DNA from 2 places in the uncultured Faecalibacterium sp. genome. Region 1 is predicted to be linked to the other one. Evidence: predicted binding sites of a transcription regulator. Region 1 holds the regulator's gene; the other holds the start of a gene.
The links. The regulator Rex, encoded in region 1, represses fermentation and respiration genes when NADH is low (regulators of the CRP and FNR family bind a similar motif). The targets are predictions, from matches to a motif close to ATTGTTAANNNNTTAACAAT.
Positions count from the first base shown of each region.

Region 2: the regulator Rex is predicted to act here: its motif matches at 2,143-2,162, upstream of coaD (pantetheine-phosphate adenylyltransferase).

Region 1 covers NZ_FMFG01000021.1:4,978-8,392, reverse strand. The annotation lists gene QZL71_RS08365 (ABC transporter substrate-binding protein) at 1-397, opposite strand, end outside; gene QZL71_RS08360 (thymidine kinase) at 997-1,614, opposite strand; gene QZL71_RS08355 (redox-sensing transcriptional repressor Rex) at 1,865-2,506, opposite strand; gene QZL71_RS08350 (ClpP family protease) at 2,768-3,415, shown strand, end outside.
Region 2 covers NZ_FMFG01000018.1:37,394-40,808, forward strand. The annotation lists gene QZL71_RS07800 (enoyl-CoA hydratase-related protein) at 1-112, opposite strand, end outside; gene QZL71_RS07805 (acetyl-CoA C-acetyltransferase) at 235-1,452, opposite strand; gene coaD (pantetheine-phosphate adenylyltransferase) at 1,533-2,039, opposite strand; gene QZL71_RS07815 (butyryl-CoA:acetate CoA-transferase) at 2,553-3,415, shown strand, end outside.

The DNA of each region.
Region 1 (3,415 bases):
TGCCATCAGCAGAGTAGTTGTACAGCCAGTTCCAGTTCACCTGGCACACATCCTGTGCGTTGCCAGCGATGAAGGCAGCTGCCATTTTCTCTTCCCAGCCGGACCATGCGGCGAAGGTGGGCTCGATGGTGATGTTGGTGTGCTCAGCCTGGAACTCCTTGATGGCGTTCTGGTAAGCCTCGTGACGGCTGTCGCCGCCCCACCAGCTGATGGTCATGGAAACAGGGCCGTCAGACAGTGCCAGGCTCTCGTCTGCAGAAGCAGCGGGAGCGGAAGAAGCGGTGGAAGCAGCAGAGCTGGATGCAGCAGAGTTGCCGCCGCAGGCAGCCAGAAGGCCGGCAGCGCCCACAGCGCCGGTGACCTTCATGAAATCACGACGAGAAATTGCCTTGCTCATTTTTGTTCTCCTCCTAAATACAGAAAACATCATCTCGAACGGGGGTCTGCACATACCCCGTTGTATACAATTATGATAACAAAACAACAACCAAAAAGAAAGACGCAAATTGCAGATATCTAAACAAAAAACGTACAAATATTGCTCTTGTTTCCGCGCAAGAATTGACGCCTTCGCTGAAATGAATAAACTTGGCTCGAAAAACTGTGCAACATGTATACTTCGCTATTTTGCATAGAAAACTGGGATGCATCATAGAGGGAACGTCGAATTTTGCGATAATTTTGTAAACATTCCGTTTCAGAACGTGGAAACGTTGCATATATTGTGGACGAACACCAGCTTAAAAAGCCCGGATGGGAGCCTTTGAACTGATATATCAATAGCGCAAAAAATGTTCACTCTGATATATCAATTGCGTGAAGCGGGCATCCGGCACCGGTCTGCAGGCGTGGAAATCGGTGCTTCTTCGCCCTTTTGGGGGGTGAAGAAGCACCGACAGCAACATATTTTGCGCTGCTGCGTGGACTGCGCCTGTGGGCCGGGAATAAAAAAGAAAGGCTGCCGTGTCGTTGGACACAGCAGCCTTGTATACAAGTTTATTCGACCCGCGAAGCAGCTTTTTCGGCGTAGAACGCGCGCTTTGCCTTGAAATAGCACTGGGGGCACATGCTCACGTACTGCACATCGTTTTCCAGATCGATGGCCACCTGCTCGCCCTCAAAGACGAATCTGCCGTTCACCCTGCGGCAGTTGCAGATGGCCTTGCGGCCGCAGGTGCAGATAGTCTTCATTTCCTCGATGGTGTGGGCCAGCTCCAGCAGGCGGGTAGAGCCGGGAAAGCCCTTGAGCGAAAAATCTGCCCGCAGGCCGTAGCAGATCACCGGAATGTTCAAATCCACCGTGACCATGAACAGCTGTTCTGCCTGCTGCGCAGTGAAAAACTGGCTCTCGTCGCACAGCACGCAGGCCAGCGGCGCACCGTCAGCGTTGGCCGTGCGCACGGCCTCGAACACGTCCGTCTCCGGCGGGATCAGCAGATCAGCCTTGCGGCGCACGCCCAGACGGCTCACCAGCTCACCGCCGCCCTTGGTGTCCACCTGTGGCTTGAGGATCAGCACCCGCATCCCCTGTTCTTCGTAGTTGTGGGCTACCTGCATCAGGGCGGTGCTTTTGCCGCTGTTCATCGCGCCGTAACGGAAATACAGTTTTGCCATTTGAAAAACTCTCCTTACAGAAAGAACCCTCTCAGCCAAAGCCTGACGGCTTTGCCAGCTCCCCCGATGGGGGAGCTTTTCTGCATCTTCCGGGCAGGCTGTCCTTCGCCGGAGAAGCAGAAACTTTCCCGTCCCCACTCATAAAGCTACCCTTTCGGGGGAGCTGTCGAGTGTATGCGAGACTGAGAGGGTTCAGCGGCATCTCAGGCTTTGACTGAGAGGGTTCTCTTATTACTTATAATAGGTATATTCAGTCCTGATTGCGCAGGCGGTAGCCAAGGCTCATCAGGCTGTCGCCCAGATGGACGTTCTCCACCACCACATCGGGATACGGCACAGAGAGGTCATAGTGGGAGAAGTTCCAGAAGCCCTCGATGCCCAGATCCACCAGACGGCCGCTGACCTGTTCCGCACCGTCGCGGGGCACACAGAGCACTGCGACCTTGGGGTGATGCTCGGCACAGAAAGACTCCAGCTCGTCGATATGGCGGATCTGGATGCCGCTGATCTCCTTGCCCACCTCGCTCTGTGCCACGTCAAAGGCGGCGATCAGGCGGTAGCCGTTGGTATCGGTGGTGATAAAGCGGCTCACTGCCTTGCCCAGACGGCCGCAGCCGATCAGGATGGTGGGCAGGCGGTCGCCGTTGCCGAACAGCAGGCCTTCCAGAATGGAGAGCAGGTTTTCCACCGAGTAGCCGATGCCCTGCCGGCCATTCACATCGCCGATGCAGTTGAAGTCCTGCCGTACCTGCGAAGCGGTGGTGCCCATCTGAGCAGCCAGCTCGCGGGAAGAAATGCTGTTGATGCCGTCCGCCTGCAGAGAGCACAGATAGCGGTAATATTTGGGAAGACGCTTGATAACGGGAAGCGAAGCCCTTGCAGGAGTGTTCATAGAATACTTTCTCCTTTCGCTCTATCGCAGTACTTGCCGCAGCTGCCTGCTTTACAGATGCGGCGCAGAGAAACCCCGATCCGTTTACGGGTTCATATTGCAGATATTACAGTCAATTATTTAAAGTATACTGCACCGATGGAGAATGTCAAATCATTCTCAAAAAATTTTTATGAAATGTTACCGCTTTTTTGCTGCAGCGGGTCTGCATAGCCCGGCACAGGCTGGGGAATGCTGACAAAAAACGCAGGAGGAAAGCATATGAACGATGAAACGCAGCAGACCGACGCAGGACGGCTGGAAAAAGAAGAGATCGAGGATCTGGGCACGGTCACGCTGGCCCGCGGGGAGCATGTGATCCACTGTCTGACCGTCATCGGCCAGATCGAAGGCCATTCGGAAGCGCCGCAGGGCCAGAAGACCACGAAGTATGAGCATGTCATCCCGCAGCTGGTGGCCGCGCAGGAGGATCCTCGCATCGAAGGTCTGCTGGTGCTGCTGAACACGGTAGGCGGTGATGTGGAAGCAGGCCTTGCGCTGGCGGAGCTGATCGCCAGCGTGTCCAAACCCAGTGCAACGCTTGTGCTGGGCGGCGGGCACTCCATCGGCATCCCGCTTGCCGTCAGCGCCCGGCGCAGCTTCATCGTGCCCACAGCCACCATGACCGTGCACCCGGTGCGGCATTCCGGCGTCATTCTGGGGGTGCCGCAGACCATGCGCAGCTTTGAGCAGATGCAGCAGCGCATCACCGGCTTCGTAGCGGCCCACAGCGGCATGACCGAAAAACGCTACACCGACCTGATGCTCCACACCGGCGAGCTGGTGATGGACATGGGCACTGTGCTGGATGGACGCCGGGCTGTGAAGGAAAAGCTCATTGATGAGCTGGGCGGGCTTTCGGATGCGCTG
Region 2 (3,415 bases), on a different contig from region 1:
AAGCTGCCTTCAGGTCTGCCAGAACTTCGGGGTTCAGGGCATTCAGTGCCTTGGGGCGGTCGATGGTAATGATCTCAACTGCGCCCTGCACCTCGGTTTTTACAAATGCCATTGTGAAAACCTCCTATTCAAATCTTATCAATTATCACAAACAGCCCCCGGACGGAGGAAAGGCTCTCCGGTTCCCTTCCCTGTCCGGGTCTGTCATTCAGTCAGGATTCCAAGAGGTGAAGCTTAGTCCATCTCAACGATGGTAGCGCAGCCCATGCCGCCGCCGATGCACAGGGTAGCCAGGCCCTTGTGTGCACCGCGATGCTTCATAGCATACAGCAGGGTGACCAGGATACGAGCGCCGGAAGCGCCGACCGGGTGGCCCAGAGCAATTGCGCCGCCGTTGACGTTCACCTTGCTCATATCAAAGTTCAGAGCCTGACTGACAGCCACAGACTGAGCAGCAAATGCCTCGTTGGCCTCGATCAGATCCATGTCAGCAACAGTCAGGCCGGTCTTTGCCATGACCTTCTTGGTAGCGGCGATGGGGCCCAGGCCCATGACTTCGGGCTCAACGCCTGCCAGAGCACCGGCGACCCAGGTAGCCAGAGGCTTCACGCCCAGCTCCTTGGCCTTCTCCTCGCTCATGATGACCAGAGCAGCAGCGCCGTCATTGATGGCGGAAGAGTTGCCGGCGGTCACGATGCCGTCCTTGGTGAAAGCGGGCTTCAGCTTTGCCAGCACTTCAGGAGCGCTCAGACGGGGGCCTTCATCAGTATCGAACACGGTGTCGCCCTTCTTGCCCTTGATCACAACGGGAACGATCTCGTCCTTGAAAGCGCCGTCCTTGATAGCCTTGTCAGCCTTCAGCTGGCTGTTGTATGAGAACTCGTCCAGCATCTCACGGGTGATGGGGCTGTAGCCGTACTTCTTCTGATAAGTCTCGTTGGTGCAGACATTCTCAGCGGTCATGCCCATGTGCTTGTTGAAGCCGCAGGCATCCCACAGAGCATCGTTGACCATGGTATCCACGATCTCGCTCTTGCCCATGGGTGCGCCCATGCGGTAGCCGTAACGAGCCTTCTGCAGTGCGAAGGGAGCCATGTCCATGTTCTCCATGCCGCCTGCGACCACGATGTCAGCATCGCCAGCCTCGATCATCTGAGCAGCCATGTTGACGCAGTTCAGACCGGAGCCGCACACCACGTTGACGGTGACAGCCGGGGTCTCGATGGGCAGGCCAGCCTTCAGAGCAGCCTGACGAGCGACGTTCTGGCCCAGACCGGCCTGAATGACGCAGCCCATGTAGACATGATCGACCTGCTCGGGAGCGACGTTTGCACGGTTCAGAGCTTCCTTGATGACGATGGAGCCAAGCTCAACTGCGGGAACGTTTGCCAGAGTGCCGCCGAATTTGCCAATAGCGGTACGGCATGCAGATGCGATAACGATCTTTTTCATGTGAATAGCCTCCTGAATTGTGTATGTGTTACTTTTCGTAAGCCATTTTTATCAAAAACGCCCGTAAGCGCTTTTACAAATTAGGTCTCGGGGTCTTTTTTCTGCCGGATCAGCGCATACTTTTCGTTGACCGCCTTTTCCACATTGGGTGTGACGAACTTACCGATGTCGCTGCCGTAGTAAGCTGCCTCTTTTACAATGGTGGAAGAAAGGTAGCTCCACTTGATGCTCGTTGCCAGAAACATGGTCTCGATGCCGGGCATCAGTGCGTGATTGGTCTGCGCAAGCTGGATCTCGTTTTCAAAATCCGTCACCGCCCGCAGGCCCCGCACCATCACCGAAGCGTGCCGTTTCTTGGCGAACTCCACGGTCAGGCCGTCGAAGCTCTCCACCGAAACATTCTGGATGCCTTTGCAGCATTCCTTTAGAAGCTCCACGCGTTCCTCCACGGTGAACAGCGGATTCTTTGCGCTGTTGTTGAGCACCGCCACGATCAGATGATCGTTGATCTTTGCTGCGCGCTTGATGATATCGAGATGCCCTTTTGTGACCGGATCGAACGAACCGGGATAAACTGCTGTTGCCATCGTCTGGTGTCCTCCTTGAGCGCTGTGAAAAGCGCGTTTTGGTTCTGCCATGATAGCACTTTCCAGTCTTGGGTGCAAGATTTTTGTGCAAGCTGTACGTTTTATCGTTAAAATTTAAACAATCAATGTCGTGCTGCATCGCAGCTGCCTGCTACGCTATAAGTAAACCATATCGTCAAAATTTTATCAAGTCCTTTTGCAAAGATTTTGGTTTTCCAGTACCAAACAATCGTCCAAAAACTCCTCGAATTTTGTCCATATTGCCAGTCGGTCAAAATTTTCTCGATAAACTATTGATTCTACACATTGTTAATGTTATAACTAAGTTGTGCAGATCTGCTGCCCTGTCCGACAGCTGCCTTCTGCTGGTTATCAGGATATCATCCGCCTGTGTCAGAGCTGTGTTCAAATTGCCAACAGGTGGTAAACATCCTGCAAAGATTTGTCCGTGCAGGAAGAGTAAATGATAAATTTACAATTCCTTTATGTTATTATAGGAGAGGATGGTTTATAATGGATTTTACGGAACTGTATGCTCAGAAGAAAATGACCGCCGCTCAGGCTGCCGCACTGGTCAAAAGCGGTGACTGGGTGGATTACGGCTGGGCTGTGAACACCCCTGTGGCGGTGGATGCCGAGATCGCAAAGCGTCTGCCTGAGCTGGAAGGTGTCAACTTCCGCGGCGGCATCCTGATGTGGGTGCCCGCGATCTTCCAGATCGACGATCCCGCTGCACACATGACATGGAACAGCTGGCATATGGGCGGCATTGAGCGCAAGGCCATTGCACAGGGCTTCTCCTTCTACTCCCCCATCCGTTATTCCGAGCTGCCCCGCTACTACCGCGAAAGCCCGGATCCGCTGGATGTGGCGGTGTTCCAGGTGACCCCCATGGACGAGCACGGCTACTTCAACTTCGGCCCCAGTGCATCTCATCTGGGTGCTGTGTGCGAAAAAGCCAAGAAGATCATCGTTGAGGTCAACAAGAACATGCCCCGCTGCCTTGGCGGCATGGAGAACTGCATCCATATTTCTCAGGTCACCGGCATCGTGGAAGGCGAGAACCCGCCCATCGGCCAGATGGCCGCTCCCGGTGCTGCTACCGAAGTGGATCTGAAGGTTGCCAACCTGATCGTTCCGCAGATCCCCAACGGTGCCTGCCTGCAGCTGGGCATCGGCGGTATGCCCAATGCCATCGGCAGCCTGATCGCACAGAGCGATTTGAAGGATCTGGGCGTGCACACCGAAATGTATGTGGATGCCTTTGTGGATATCGCCAAGGCCGGCAAGATCACCGGTGCACGCAAGCAGCTGGACAAGGGCCGTCAGGTCTACGCCTTCGGTGCCGGCACCCAGAAAATGTACGATTACCTGAA